3 regions of the Aeromonas sp. MdU4 genome follow, and region 2 is predicted to be linked to each of the others. Evidence: riboswitches for the same ligand, from Rfam matches in the RefSeq annotation. Region 2 holds a riboswitch; each other region holds the start of a gene.
What was found. Region 2 has a riboswitch for cyclic di-GMP ahead of ACE1BR_RS11675 (glycosyl hydrolase family 18 protein). Riboswitches for the same ligand answer to the same signal wherever they lie in the genome.
Positions count from the first base shown of each region.

Region 1: linked by a shared signal. The riboswitch ahead of ACE1BR_RS20120 (immunoglobulin-like domain-containing protein) and the one ahead of ACE1BR_RS11675 (glycosyl hydrolase family 18 protein) in region 2 are both predicted to bind cyclic di-GMP.
Region 3: linked by a shared signal. The riboswitch ahead of gbpA (N-acetylglucosamine-binding protein GbpA) and the one ahead of ACE1BR_RS11675 (glycosyl hydrolase family 18 protein) in region 2 are both predicted to bind cyclic di-GMP.

Region 1 is NZ_JBHFMW010000033.1:56,750-61,876, forward strand. It holds gene ACE1BR_RS20110 (putative bifunctional diguanylate cyclase/phosphodiesterase) at 1-686, opposite strand, end outside; gene prlC (oligopeptidase A) at 893-2,935, opposite strand; cyclic di-GMP riboswitch class I at 3,395-3,479, shown strand; gene ACE1BR_RS20120 (immunoglobulin-like domain-containing protein) at 3,527-5,127, shown strand, end outside.
Region 2 is NZ_JBHFMW010000021.1:166,647-171,773, forward strand. It holds partial or broken gene ACE1BR_RS11675 (glycosyl hydrolase family 18 protein) at 1-909, opposite strand, end outside; cyclic di-GMP riboswitch class I at 1,012-1,099, opposite strand; gene ACE1BR_RS11680 (NahK/ErcS family hybrid sensor histidine kinase/response regulator) at 1,334-4,825, opposite strand; gene ACE1BR_RS11685 (DUF2975 domain-containing protein) at 5,042-5,127, shown strand, end outside.
Region 3 is NZ_JBHFMW010000006.1:180,091-185,217, reverse strand. It holds gene ACE1BR_RS04505 (amino acid ABC transporter ATP-binding protein) at 1-718, shown strand, start outside; gene ACE1BR_RS04500 (transporter substrate-binding domain-containing protein) at 715-1,551, shown strand; gene gbpA (N-acetylglucosamine-binding protein GbpA) at 1,683-3,107, opposite strand; cyclic di-GMP riboswitch class I at 3,173-3,258, opposite strand; gene ACE1BR_RS04490 (methyl-accepting chemotaxis protein) at 3,524-5,127, opposite strand, start outside.

The DNA.
Region 1 (5,127 bases), on a different contig from region 2:
TCCAGGCTGCGCTGCCAATCTTCGGGGTGATTGATGTCGGCAATGGTGCGATCGAGCAATTCGTCGAGGGGATACCCCAGCATCTTCTCGATAGCCTGATTGGCCCAGAGGATCCGGCCAGCAAGGTCCAGCTTGCCGATCCCGACCGGTGCCTGGGAGAGCATGCCCTGCAACATATGGGGTGGAGCGGGCAGTGACGGCAGCGTGCGCTGCAACAGGAGCGCAAGCTCGCGCCCGGCCAGCGGCCCCAGCAGCTTGAGCAGCCCCATCACCTTGTTCAAGTTGGCCTGAGGCTGACGATAGAGCAGGCTGCAAATACCGATGGGCTCGCCATCGGCATTTTTGAGCACGATACCGGCATAAGCCTGAGGCTGCCACTCTTGCGCAAGGGGAACATGGGGGAAGAGCTGGGGCAGACGATCGCTGAACCAGGCTTCTCCCTCGTGCCAGGTGATGGCATCGGGCGAGCCGCTCAGCGGCAGTTGCAAAGATTCGGGTTCGAGAGACGAGGGATAAGCAGCCAGCACCCGGAATTGGGTTGCGTTTGGTCCCCAGGCGGAGATCAGGGCGACATCAGCCATCACAGCCGCGGCGATTTCACTCACAAAGGTATCGAAATATCCCAGACCGCTAGAGTGAGCCAGACTGGAGATGATTTGATAAACGGAATCGAGTGCTCGCCTCATGGCAAGGGGGCTTCTCTCCTTGATTGATTAGGACACGACTCTACTGAAGTGGCGTTGGCAGTGCAAATGTGCAATCAGCAAGATATTAAAAAGTATTGAAAAAAGGGACCAAAAGGTCCCTTTTTGTCGCAAAAATCACGCTTTGATCCCACTATGCCGCAAAAGTGTACCTGCATGAGGCTCACCGTGGCGACGGCGGCAGAATATCAGGCAGCAATCCCGCTATGGCGCAGCAATGCATCCACTTGAGGCTCTCTGCCACGGAACGCACGGAACAATTCCATCGGCTCTTTTGAGCCACCCTTCTCCAGAATATTCTTCAGGAAAGCGTGGCCGGTAGCCGGATTGAAGATCCCCTCCTCCTCGAAACGGGAGAACGCATCGGCAGAGAGCACTTCGGCCCACTTGTAGCTGTAGTAACCCGCCGCATAGCCACCCGCGAAGATGTGGGAGAAGCTGTGCTGGAAGCGGTTGAACGCCGGTGGCGTCATTACGGCCACCTGACTGCGCACCTCGTCAAGCAGCGCCGGGAGCTGATCCGGTTTGGCTGGATCAAACTCCTGATGGAGACGGAAGTCGAACAGGGCAAACTCCAGCTGACGCAACATCTGCATCGCCGCCTGGAAGTTGCGGGCAGTCAGCATCTTCTCCAGCAGATCGGCAGGCAGCGGCTCGCCGGTTTCGTAATGGCCGGAGATAAAGGCCAGCGCCTCGGACTCCCAGCACCAGTTTTCGAGGAACTGACTCGGCAGCTCCACCGCATCCCAGGCCACGCCGTTGATGCCAGCCACGCCAGCCACATCGATACGGGTCAGCATATGGTGAATGCCGTGACCGAACTCGTGGAACAGGGTGACCACTTCGTTGTGGGTGAACAGCGCAGGCTTGCCATCCACCGGGCCGTTGAAGTTGCAGGTCAGGTAGGCAACCGGATTTTGCAACGAGCCATCCTGACGATAGCGACGACCGAGGCAAACATCCATCCAGGCGCCACCCTGCTTGTGCTCGCGGGCGTAGAGATCGAGGTAGAAGCTGCCGCGCAGCTCGTCGTCGGCATCGAAGATGTCGTAGAAGCGCACGTCAGGATGCCAGGTGTCGATACCGAGGCGCTCGCGCACCTTCATGCCGAACACCCGCTTGACCACTTCGAACAACCCTTTCACCACCTTGTTGGCGGGGAAGTAGGGGCGCAGTTGCTCGTCGGAGATGGAGAACTTGTGCTGCTTGAGCTTCTCGGCGTAATAGGCGAGATCCCAGGCAGCCAGCTCGCTCTGACCATACTGCTCGGTGGCGAAGGTGCGGATCTCCTCCAGCTCGGTTTTACCTTGCGGCAGGGATTTGGCCGCCAGATCGGTGAGGAAACTCACAACCTGTTCGGTCTTGTCCGCCATCTTGGTCGCCAAGGAGAGCTCGGCATAGTTGGCAAAACCCAGCAACTGGGCCAGTTCGCTGCGCAGGGTGAGCAGCTCGCTCATGATGGCAGAGTTATCCCACTTGCCTGCATTCGGCCCCTGGTCGGAAGCGCGGGTGGTAAATGCTTGGTACATCTCGGCGCGCAGTTCGCGGTTGTCCGCGTACATCATCACCGGCAGATAGGATGGGATATCGAGAGTGAATAGCCACCCCTCTTTGCCTTTGAGTTCGGCCATCTGACGGGCTGCTGCCAGTACACTCTCCGGCAAACCGGCTAGCTCGGCTGCATCGGCCACCAGCTTGCTCCAGCCCTGGGTCGCGTCCAGCACGTTGTTGCTGAAGCGGGAGGCCAGCTCGGAGAGACGAGCCTGGATCTCGCCGTAACGCTGCTGCGCCTCGGCAGACAGACCGATACCGGAGAGGCGGAAGTCGCGCAGGGTATTCTGGATCTCCTTGCGCTGGGCGCCGCTCAGCAGCGGGAAGTCATCGCTCTGGGAGAGGGCCAGATAGGCCTGATAGAGCCCTTCATGCTGACCGACATAGGTCTGGAATTCGGAGAGCAGCGGCAGGCAGGCATCATGGGCCTCGCGCAGTGCTTCGCTGTTGAGTACGGAGTTGAGGTGGCTGACCGGTGACCAGATCCGTGACAGACGGTCATTTACCTCTTCCAGCGGGGCGATCAGGCTATCCCAGGTATGGGGTTCGCGCTGGGCCAGCACATCGCTGATCTTCTGCTTGCAGTCAGCAATCGCCTGAATCACGGCAGGTTGCACATGCTCCGGCTTGATCTGGCTGAAAGGGGGCAGAGAATCCATTGTCAGCAAAGGGTTATTCATCCCGGTTACCTCTTGTTTGGTCTTGAACAGACCGCTTTAGCAGCTCTGTATGGCTTTCTAACATGTGGGCAACCCATGCAATAATCAAGCTAGAATCACACTCCCGCCCCCTTTTTGCCAGCCGCCTCACAACCCACACTCACCACGCCTCTTCGCACTAGCCCACGACAGCAAATGACACACACCACCGGCGACGATCCCATCCCCCTCGAACAACCAGAATGCACGTGAACGACCCCGCAAATAGCGGCCAATCCCCCTTATCAAGCCCGTCGCCACCAGGCTTTACCCACGCGTGCCCCCCACCAGTTCCGCAATCAACCCCCTGCTTTGCAGGGCATTGTTAACCTTGGCGAAAAGGTGACATATAGAATGTATCATTGATTAATTTATCTTCCCCCTCCTACCATATGCGGCTAATTTAGGGGAACACTTGATGATCTGTGCCACACAGAAGTCGGGTGAAAAAGGCAATGTGGCTCGAAAGGCCACCACGCAAAGCCACCGGTCTAAGGGACTCTCCTATGACAGCGGGGCTGCCCCCGAAGCCCATCTTGTGGTGGGCCTCCTTTTGCAACGTACGGAGCAATGATGAACAAATTCAAACTCTCCCTGCTGGGCTGCCTGATCGGCGTTGCCAGCCCCATGCTGCACGCAGCAACTGCTGGCCAGAGCATGGTCAATCCACAATCCGGCGTGGTGGTCGGCTACTGGCACAACTGGTGCGGCGGCGAAGGCTACCAGAGGGGCACCGCCCCCTGCGTCAAACTCAACCAGATCCACCCGCAATACAATGTGGTCGATGTCTCCTTCATGAAGGTCTATGGCAGTAGCCCGATCCCCACCTTCATCCTTGACCCCGCCACCGGCATGAGCGAAAGCCAGTTCATCGAGCAGATCGCTACCCTGAACAGCCAGGGTCGTGCCGTGCTGCTGGCACTGGGTGGGGCCGATGCCCATATCGAACTGCGCACCGGTCAGGAGCAGGCGTTCGCCGACGAGATCATCCGGCTGGTGGAGACCTATGGCTTCGACGGCCTGGATATCGACCTTGAACAGACTGCTATCACTGCCGCCAACAACCAGACCGTGATCCCGGCCGCCCTGCGGCTGGTCAAGGATCACTACCGCGCCCAGGGAAAAAACTTCCTCATCACCATGGCGCCCGAGTTCCCCTATCTGAAAGAGACCGGCGCCTACACCCCCTATCTGAAAGCACTGGAAGGCTACTACGACTGGATCAACCCCCAGTTCTACAACCAGGGTGGCGATGGTATCTGGATCGATGGTGTGGGCTGGATCGCCCAGAACAACGATGCCCTGAAAGAAGAGTTCATCTACTACATGGCTGACTCGCTGATCAACGGCAGCCGCGGCTACTACAAGATCCCCCACGACAAGCTGGTGTTCGGCATTCCGACCAATATCGATGCGGCCGCCACCGGCTACGTCAAGAATCCGCAGGACTTGTTCGATGCCTTCAACAAACTGAAGAGCCAGGGGCAACCGCTGCGTGGCGTGATGACCTGGTCCATCAACTGGGATATGGGTCGCAACGCGGCCGGTCAGTCCTACAACGAATCCTTCATCAAGAGCTACGGCCCCTTTATCCACGATCAAAATATCACGCCGCCCCCGGTGGAAAACGGCAAGCCAGTCTTCAGCGGTTTGAGCAATAGCCGCATCAAGCAGGGCACCGTCTTTGATCCTATGGCTGGCGTGACCGCCAACGACAGGGAAGATGGCGATCTCACCAGCCAGATCCAGGTGGAAGGGAGCGTCGACACCCAGCGTATCGGCCTCTACCCCCTGACTTACAAAGTGAGTGATCGCGACAATAACGTCACCGAACAGGTGCGTACCGTCGAGGTCTACAGCATGAAGCCGGTCTTTACCGGCGTAACGGACACCACCATAGAGCTCGGTACCCCGTTTGATCCGATGACGGGTGTCAGCGCCCATGACGAAGAAGATGGCGACCTGACCGCCCAGATCAAGATCAGCGGCAACGTCGACAGCAGCAAGGTCGGTCGCTACAGCCTCACCTATCAGGTGAGCGACAGCGCCGGTCAGCTGGTGACCCAACAGCGCAACGTGACCGTCAAGGAGCAGGGTGCAATCTGTGAAAACAGCTGGGATGCCAAGAAGGTCTACGTGGGCGGCGACATCGTCAGCCACAACGGCAAGACCTG
Region 2 (5,127 bases):
CTGCAGGAACTCTTTGACCGAGGCGACGAAGGTGTCGCGCTTGCTCTGGTCGCCGAGGAAGTAGAAGGGATCGGAGAGGGTCCAACCGCCGACGGAGGGGAGGATCTTGAGGTCAGGGTACGCCTGCTTGAGCGCCATCAGGGCGCCGAAGTTGCCCTTGTAGGGCTCGTCATAGGCAGTCAAACCGCTTTGTGGCATCTGGACGGCCGCCCAGGGATCGTGGATCGCCACCTTGAAGTCGGCCCGACCGGCACAGGCACGCTGCAGCGCCTGGAAACTGTTGCCGTTCTCAATCTCCTTGAGGCTGTCATTGATGCCATCCCCGCCACAGATGGGAGTAAAGCCGTAGAGAATGTGAGTCAGGTTTTGGGCCGGGATCTTGTCCACGGTGAACTTGCGGCCATAGACGCCCCACTCTACGTAGTAGGTGCCGACCACCTTGCCGGACTTGTTGGCGTAAGGCTTGTTGTTCTCTTGCAGCACTGGCTTGAGCGGCTTGAGATGGCTGCCGTCGGTATCAGCGACCACTATCTCTTTCTGGTCGGAGAGGGTGCAGCCGTCAGCATTGCAGAGGGCCACCTGCATCTGGTAACGGCCCCCCTTTTTGACCTTGAATTTGGCGGTGCCCGCGGCGGCAGAGGGGCCTGACCATACCTCCTAGCCATCGAGCAACACCTTGGCGCTCTGGCCGACGTCGCCACTCCAGAGGTTCCAGCTCACCTCCACATCGGCGGCATCCTTCACCTTGACCAGATTGTTATAAGCGGTGGCGGCCATATCGACCTCCACAACGGCGAACTTGGTGGGGCCAGACGCAATGGCAGGCTTGCCGGGTGGGGCAGCATAAACAGAGGTGGTACAACATAGACCGACCGCAAGGGCCAGCATGGTTGGCTTTGGACTTAGCATTGTTATAGTTCCCTATTTCGTTATGTTGGCAACGAAAAGGGCTACGCCCTGACAGGTAACGCAGACAGCAGTGCGGCCTCTTGGCAAAGGTGCACAACAACCTGTGGTGGCCCCGCTATCTCAAGTACGGCTCATCCCTGGACCGGAAGCTTTGCGTCCCGACCTCGCGATCGGTTTGCCCTTCGGTTACTTCATTTGCGATGAAAATAATCGCATTCCGACTATAGAGTGAGCCGATCCTGCCCGCTACTGTCGGCATTTACCGACAGCGGGGAAGCAGAACGGCAATCTGTCGCTATTGCACTGAAAAGTGAGGGGATAATCGCCAATATATACGCATGGATGGGGCGCCATCATGGCGATGGCCGCCGCTACATTTACCCGGTTTTGTGAGCTTGTTCACAGCAAACGGCCTTGGTCGCCGTTATCGCAATAGCAGACTGTTCATCAGCGCCCGTAGCTTGAGCGGTTTGACCGGCTTGCTGATGTAGCCATAACCCTGCTCGCGGATCTGCGCCTGCAGATCGCTTTTGCGATCGGCGCTGATGATGATGCCCCCCATCTCGTCGCCACACACCTGCCGCAGCGCAGCCAGCAGATCCAGCCCGGTTTTGCCATCGTCGAGGTGATAGTCAGAGAGCACCAGCCGCGGCACGAATCCCTCCGCCAGCAGCGTCTCGGCTTCCGCCAGATCGCTGGCGCAGCGCACCTCGCAGCCCCAACGGCCAAGCAGGGTGCTCATGGCGGTCAGAATGTCCCGCTCATTATCGATGCAGAGCACGGTCACCCCCTCCAGCTGGCTGTCGCGAACCACCGGTGCGACCAGCGGATGAGGCACAACCGGGCGGGTTGCCAGATTGAGGGTCACCGCAAAGACCGACCCCTTGCCCGGCCAGCTGCGCAGAGTGAGCTGATGGCCCAGCACCTGCGAGATGCCGCGAGCGATGGCCAGCCCCAGCCCCAACCCTTGCTCCTTGGCGGTACGGGAGTGATCGAGACGGGAGAACTCGTCGAAGATCGCCTCCTGCTTGTCGGCCGGGATGCCGGGACCATTGTCCCACACCTCGATGCGGATCTTCCCCCCGCCCCGACGGCAACCGAGCAACACCCGACCGCCCGGGTTATAGCGAAACGCATTGGTCAGGAAGTTCTGCAACACCCGACGCAGCAGGCGCACATCGCTGTGCACCGCCAGCTTGCTCTCCACCACCGAGAAGTGGATCCCCCCCGCCTGCGCCAGCACGCCAAACTCCGCCTTGAGATTGTCGAACAGATCGCCCAGGGCGAAGTCGAGCTTCTTGGCCTTGAACTTGCCTGCTTCGAGCCGCGAGATATCGAGCAGATCGGTGATGAGATCCTCGGTCGCCCCCAGCGCATCGTCGATATGGCGGGCGATGCGTGCCTGCTCTGATTTTTGTACCACGTCCTGTTCCCCGCTCTGCGTCAGCATCTCCAGCAGGGAGGAGGTAAACAACTTGGCGGCATTGAGCGGCTGGGTCAGATCGTGACTGACCGCCGCCAGAAACCGGCTCTTGGAGTGATTGGCCCGCTCCACCTGCTGGTTGACCAGCAGCAGCTGGCGGTTGAGTTCGGAGAGCTCACGAGTCCGCTCGGCCACCCGCGCCTCCAGATGTTCGTTGGCTTCGCGCAATACCCTTTCCGCATCGCGAAACGGGGTGATGTCGGTAAAGGTCATGACGAAGCCACCGGCAGGCATGGGGTTGCCCTGCATCTCGATCACCCGGCCATCGGGGCGCTCCCGCGCCGAGATATGGGCACTGCCGCGCTTCATAAAGGCGACCCGGCGCGCCACATGCTCCTCGATATCGCCGGGGCCGCAGAGTCCCTGCAGGGCGTTGTAGCGGATGATCTCCTCGATGGGGCGTCCCGCCTGGATAAGCCCGGGCGGATAGTGGAACAGCTCGATGTAGCGCCGATTCCACGCCACCAGCTTGAGCTCCCGATCCACCACCGAAATCCCCTGTCCGATATGCTCGATGGCCCCCTGCAGCAGGCCGCGGTTGAAACGAAACACGTCGGAGGCCTCGTCCACTATGGTGGCGATCTCTTCGAGCTGCATGTTGCGCCCCTGCAGGGCAGAGGCGAGCACCAGCCGTGCCGACGAGGTGCCAAACACCCCGGCCAGCAGCCGCTCGGTGTGGGCGATCAGCTCGGCTGACGCCTGCATCTGCGGCGCCAACGTGCCACCCCGCTCACCGGCAAAACGGCCAAAGGCGCGCTTGACCCGGCTCGACCCGACAAAGCGGGCCGCCAGCATCTCCAGCTCCTTCACCGACACCCGCGCCTGATAGAGCGCAGCGGTATCGCGGCTCGGCTTGCCAACAAAGTTGGCCGCCTGCAGCCGTTCGCTCACCGCCGGACGGGAGAGCAGCGAACCCACCACATAGCCAAGCAGGTTGAAGACCAGACTCAGCAAGATGCACCAGGCACCGAGGCTCAGATCGCGAAAGGCGGGCCAGTCGGGTGGCGCCAGCAACGCGGCCAGTGGCGAGCCCGCCAGCAGGCCGCTCTCCGCCAACAGGGTGACAAACCAGAGGCTCACCCCGAGGGCCAGACCGAGATAGACCCCTTTGCGATTGCCGTGCCGCCAGTAGAGGCCGAGCAACAGGGCGGGGGCAAACTGGGCCACCGCGCCAAAGGAGAGATAACCGATACGCGACAGACTGGTGAGATCGCCGAGCCAGAGATAGAGCAACCAGGCGGCCAGCAGGATCAGCAGGATGGCGCCCCGACGCACCTGCAACAGCAGCCGCACCAACCGCTCGTCACGCCCCTGCTGCCAGAAGCGGCGCAGCAGCACCGGCAGCACCAGATCGTTGCTCACCATGATGGCCAGCGCGATGGTACAGACGATCACCATGCCGGTGGCCGCCGAAGTACCGCCGAGAAAAGCGAGCATCGCCATGCCGTCGAACCCGAGAGTCATCGGCAAGCTGATCACATAGGTATCGGAGGCCATCTCCGCCCCCACCCACTGTTTGCCCGCCAGCGCCAGCGGCCAGATAAAGAGCCCCATCACGAACAGATAGAGCGGGAAGATCCAGCGCGCCCAGTGGAGATCCTGCCCCTGATTGTTCTCCACCACAGTCACATGAAACTGGCGCGGCAGACAGATAACGGCACACATCGCCAATACCGTATAGATGGCAAGTTCCAGCAGGTTGCCGGGGGTCACCGCCACCACTTGCACAAAGAAGTCGTGGGTCACCTGATCGTTGACCGGACCGGGTTGACTGACAATGAGCCAGAGGGCAAAGCCCCCCACCGCGATAAAGGCCAGCAGCTTCACCACCGACTCGAAGGCGATGGCTACCACCATCCCCCGGTGGTGCTCGGTGGCATCGAGATGGCGGGTGCCAAACAGGATGCTGAACAGCGCCAGCAGCAGGGTCACGCCCAGTGCCAACTCGGCAGTGTTACCGGGAAATACACCGGTCGCACCGCCCCCCCCGCTGTTGCTGATCAACAGATCCAGCCCAGTGACGATGGCTTTAAGCTGCAACACCAGATAGGGGAGGATCCCCATGATGGCGATGAGAGAAATCACCATGGCAAGGCGCTGGGACTTGCCGTAACGGGCAGCGATAAAGTCGGCGATGGAGGTGATGTGCTCGCGCTTGGCCACCAGAATGAGGCGCGCCAGCAGCCGCCAGCCAAACAGAAAGACCAGCATGGGGCCAAGATAGATGGGCACCGGCGACCAGGGGGATTCACTCGCCTGGCCGACGGTGCCAAAGAAGGTCCAGGAGGTGCAGTAGACCGCCAGCGACAGGCTATAGAGCAGCGGTTGCCCCTTGAGACGACGCCGTTTCTGCTGGTCAGCCACATATGCGATCAGAAACAGCAGCCCCAGATAGGTGAGTGACAATCCGATCAGCAGCCATCCCTGGTGCATCGATAACTCCTTGTCCATGTTGAGTTTTTGTATACAACCTCGCCAGTCTAGAGAGGTGGCAGCCAAAAGTCATCCCCTTCGGACTGATTGAAATTATCGTTTTTCAATAATTTTTGCCTTGACTGTATATCGTAAAACAATAAATATTGCCGATATGAATATTGATAAACGATAAACTTTACCTTTCAGGCAAAAACCATCACGGCGAGGAATGAGATGATATCCAACAAACTCGAACGCTCGAGCATGCTGCTCGAATGGCTGTTACTGCTGGCACTGCTGGCCACCCCTCTGATCACCTT
Region 3 (5,127 bases), on a different contig from region 2:
CTCAAATCGGGTGCTGGAGCGGGTCAATCTCAACGTCCAGACTGGCGAGGTGATCGTCATTCTGGGGCCGAGTGGCTGCGGCAAGAGCACCTTGCTGCGCACCCTCAACGGGCTCGAGCCCATTCAGGGGGGCGAGATCCGCTTCGACGGCGTGTTGCTGGATGGCGCTACCGACTGGCAACGAGTGCGCCAGCGCATCGGCATGGTGTTCCAGAGCTACCACCTCTTCCCCAACCTGACGGTGCAGGAAAACGTACTGCTTGGTCCCCTGCAGGTGCAAAAGCGGGAGCGGGCAGAGGCGCTGCTGCAAGCCGAGCAGCTGTTGACCCGCATCGGTCTGTGGGAGCGGCGTCACGACTATCCGCGCCAGCTCTCGGGCGGCCAGCAGCAACGCATCGCCATCGTGCGGGCGCTGTGCATGAACCCGCAGGTGATGCTGTTTGACGAAGTGACCGCCGCCCTCGACCCCGAGATGGTGCAGGAGGTGCTGGAGGTGATCCGTGATCTTGCCGGTAGCGGCATGACCCTGCTCATCGTTACCCACGAGCTGGCCTTCGCCCGGGCAGTGGCGGATCGCATCGTCTTCATGGATGGCGGCCACATTCTGGAGCAGGCCGCCCCCCATCAATTCTTCGACAATCCCAGGAGCCAGCGAGCACGTCAGTTCCTCGCCAAGTTTTCTTATATCGATGTCATCAAACGAAAGGAGTCAGCATGAAAAAAATCACCTCGGTTCTGTTTAGTGCCTTATTAGGGCTGGGTCTCGCCAGCGGCGCTGCCCATGCGGCGGATGGTTCCCTGGCCAAGATCAAGGAGCGTGACAAGCTCATCGTCGGCGTTTTCACCGACAAGCCTCCCTTTGGCTACGTCGATGAGAAGGGGCGTTATGTCGGATTCGACACGGATCTCGGCCGCCGTTTTGCCAAGGACCTGCTGGGGGACGAGAACAAGATCGAGTTTGTGGCGGTGGAGCCCGCCAGTCGCATCCCCTTCCTGCAGAGCGACAAGGTGGATCTGATCCTCGCCAATATGACGGTGACTCCGGAGCGGCGCGAGGTGGTGGACTTCACCAACCCGAACCTGCGAGTGGCGGTACAGGTGCTGGTGCCGGAAGGGAGCCCGGCCAAGAAACTCGACGATCTGGCCAGCAAGACCCTGATCGTCACCACCGGTACCACGGCCGATATCTGGCTGACTCGCAATCATCCGGAGTGGAAGGTGCTCAAGTTCGAGAAGAATACCGAATCCCTGCAAGCGCTGGCCCAAGGGCGCGGCGATGCCTATGCCCAAGACAATCTGGTGCTGTTCAGCTGGGCCAAGGAGAACCCGGGCTACCGGGTGCTGCCAGAGAAGCTGGGTTCGGAAGATCCCATAGCCCCGGCGGTGAAGAAGGGCAATATCGAGCTGCGTGACTGGGTCAATGGCCGTCTCGCCAAACTGGGGGAAGAGAAGTACCTGCTCAAGCTCTATGACCAGTATGTGCGCGATCGCTTAAGCGCCGACACCGATCCCAATGACGTGATCGTGGAAGGGGGAAAATGGCAGGGATAAGCCCTGTCGTGAAGAGTGTGCTGTGAGGGAAGAATGAACACCGGACTCCGTTGGTCTGCCAACCGCAAGGTGTGGCTTTGCAAGGCGTCCCCGTTCGGGGGACGCCTTTTTTTATGAACGAGTGACGTGGATCAGTTCAGCTCACTCCAGGCGCTCTGCCAGTGGGAACCGGTGCCCGGTTCATACTGGGTGGCGGTGGTTGTCCATTGCACGCAGTAGCCACTGTAGGGGAAGGGCTTGCACTGATAGATCTTGCCGTTTTTCGGCTGCAGCACTTTGGTTCCCGCAGTGTAGGACTTGATATCGTTCGGGAAGACAAACTGGTAGTCGCCGCCACTGCTCGCCTCCTTGAACATCAGGTCCATGGTCTGCTGAATGGTGTCGCCACCCGCTTTCGGTGCTGCCTTGATCACCAGTTGGTGATGCCCAGCCTGGAGCCCGGCCAGCGCCATGGAGAAGGTGTGGCTGCTGTCCTTGATATCGGCACTGCTCTCTCCCTTGGCGGCGCCGCCATGGTCATACAGGGTGTTGGTGACCGCCAGGTCGCCCTGCGCGGTGACGGTGAAGTCGAGGGTTGCCTTGCCGTTGTCCAGCACATACTCGCTGGCTAGGCCGCTGACTGTGATGCCATCTACCTCGGGCGGCTGCTGCTGTTGCAGGTCAATTTCGACCCGTTCCAGATTGCTGCCGCGCTTCAGATAGACCGGGTTCATGCCATAGACAGGGTTGAACTGGCCATCGGCTCCCTGCTGACCGGCACGGATCTGCGACTGCTCGGCGTTGATCTTGCTGGCGAGGGCGTGGGCCCAGTTGTTCTTTTGGCCCTGTTCGGCATTGGCGATGGTCAGCACGGTCTGCAGTTCCGGGCGTTCGCCGTTGGCATCGAATACTCGGGTCATCGCCTTGTCACCCACCGCGAGGTTGATGGATGGGTAGATGGTGCCAGACTGAGTCCACGTTAGCGGTGGCTGGCTGCCATCTTTGAACTTGGCATCAATGATGTTGTAGAAGCTGTTGGCGGTATCGCCCACTTCCCAGACACCAAGGATCAGCTGATAGCCGGTTCGCTCTGGCAGGGTACAGTTATGGGTCATCTGCTTGGGTGGTTGCACCATGTTGCCGTCGATGACGCAGAACGGTGTCAGATCAAACGAGGCGCGGGTTAGCGGTTGGTTGGGGTTCCACTCCTGCTTGGTGAGGTAGTAGCGCCAGTTGCGGGTGATGTGATTGGCGGTGAAGAGCCAGCTGATGGCGAAGGGACCTGCCTGTACTTCCCGTTTGGTCCAGCGATCGCTGGTCTGGACGTTCAGTTCGCCCCAGCGCGGGTTGCCTGCCGAGGCAATTTGGCCATCTGGCGGACCCGCTTGCGGGAAGCCGGAGGGGCCTTCCACGCTCTGGGGATCCCACTGCACCGCACCACACTGGGTGTTGCCGGTGGTATTGCACAGGTAGTTGCGGCTTTCGGGTTTGCTGATATAGCCGTGTGCCAGTGCGCTGCCGCTGGCCAGTAGTGCCAGTGCTGCAGCGATGTGACTGAGTTGGATTTTTGCTGCCATACATTCCTCTGTTCGATAGATGTGAGCAGTCAGTTGGCCGGAGTGTTCCCCGATGCACACCTGGGGGTGGCAACCCCGCTATCCTGGACACTGCGTCTTTAGACCGGAGGCTTTGCGTCCTGACCTTTCGGTTAGTTTGCCAATTGACTCGATGGGTATTTACAGGCCGAATTCTCGGCCTTGGCCATTGTGTATCAATTTGATTAATTATTTAAAGTTAAATGTTTTAATGTCGGCCGAAACCGTTTAATTTTTAATTAATCATATTGTTTTATAAGTATTTATTTTTTTTTCCTGCAGTCTGCGAGCTGTTGTGTGTGCGTATAAAGTGCATAATTTACGCATGTTTTGTGGTTAAAAAAAACCTGCCAGCATGGCTGGCAGGTTGCAGGGCAAGATGGCACTACCAGAGGTCGTCAGTGGCGAGCTCGCGGTTCGCTGGCGGCATGATGAGAGGGCGGGATCATGGGGGTGGTGATGGACTCCTTGCTTAATTTGAACACCGCGAGCCGTTCATCCAGGCTGCGGGAGAGGCCTGCCAGCAGCTCGCTCTCCTGGGCCAGTTGCGAAGCGGACTGGGACATCTCCAGTGCCGAGTCGTTGATACCGCTGACGTTGCGGTTCATATCCTCGGCCACCATGCTTTGCTGCTCGGCGGCGGTGGCGATCTGGGTCGCCATGTCGCTGACATGCTGGATGTGGTTGACGATCAGGGTGAGATCCTGGCCCGCCTGCTGGGATTGATCGACGCTGCTCTCTGCCAGCTTGCGGCTGGCATCCATGGCATTGGCTGCGCTGACGGCCCGTTGCTGCAGCTGGGCGATGGTGCTCTGGATCTCCTCGGTGGATTGGCGGGTGCGGCTGGCCAGCTGGCGCACCTCGTCGGCCACCACGGCAAAACCGCGGCCCTGTTCGCCAGCACGGGCTGCCTCAATGGCTGCGTTGAGGGCCAGCAGGTTGGTCTGATCCGAGATGGCGCTGATGACAGCGGTCACTTCGCTGATCTGCATGACCCCCTCTTTGAGCTGGTTGACCTGATGGGTGGCTTGCTCTACCTCGGTTGCCAGCGCCTTGATGCCGTGCACGCTGGCGTGAACGTCACGGTTACCGAGTCCGGCTTCACCGGTCGCCTCCTGGGTATCGCGGGCGGTGTTCTCGGCGTGACCGGCCACATCGGAGATGGTGGCACTCATCTCGTTCATGGCAGTGGCGAGCTGGGCCAGCTGATCCCGCTGGCTGGTCACCGCCTGATTGGTCTGCTCGGCAGAGGCGGCGATGCGCAGGGCTGCATCGGCTACGTTGCGGGCCCCCAGGCTAGCTTCCAGCAGGGCGTGACGGATGGCATCGAGACTCTGGTTGGTGCAGCGGGCGACCATGCCCAGCTCATCCTTGCCCTGTACCGGAATGCTCACCACCAGATCCCCCTTGGCGACCCGCTGCATTGCGTGGTTGATCTGGTTGAGCGGGGAGACGATGGAGTGGGTGATGCGCCAGCCCAGCAGCCCCATCAGCAGGATGATGATGCCCGTGGCGCTGCCCATCTTCATGTATTGGGCCCAGATGGTCTGCTGAATATCCTGCAGCAGCATGCCGGAACCGAGGATCCAGCCCCAGGGTTGATAGCCTGACACCATGGAGAGCTTGTCGGCGGTCTCCCCTGACGGGCCGGTCCAGATATATTGCAAAGTGCCCTGCTTGCCACCGCGGGCGATGTCGACCATCTGGTGCCAGAACTGTCCTGCGGTGGCTCCCGTCCCTTCTCCCATGGTCTGGCCGACCAGCTCCGGGCGGATAGGATGCACCAGCATCTTGCGGCTCTCGTCGATGACAAACAGGTAGTTGTTGCCATCAAAACGCATATTGGTCAGCAGCTTGCGTGCTTCCTGCTGGGCCTGCTCTGCTGGCAGTGTGCTGGCCAGAAACTGGATCTGGCTCATGGCCTGACTCAATACCGCATTGAGTCGCGCTTCCCGCTCACTCATCAGATTGCGCTGGAGTGCGTTGGCCGAAATGAGCAGCA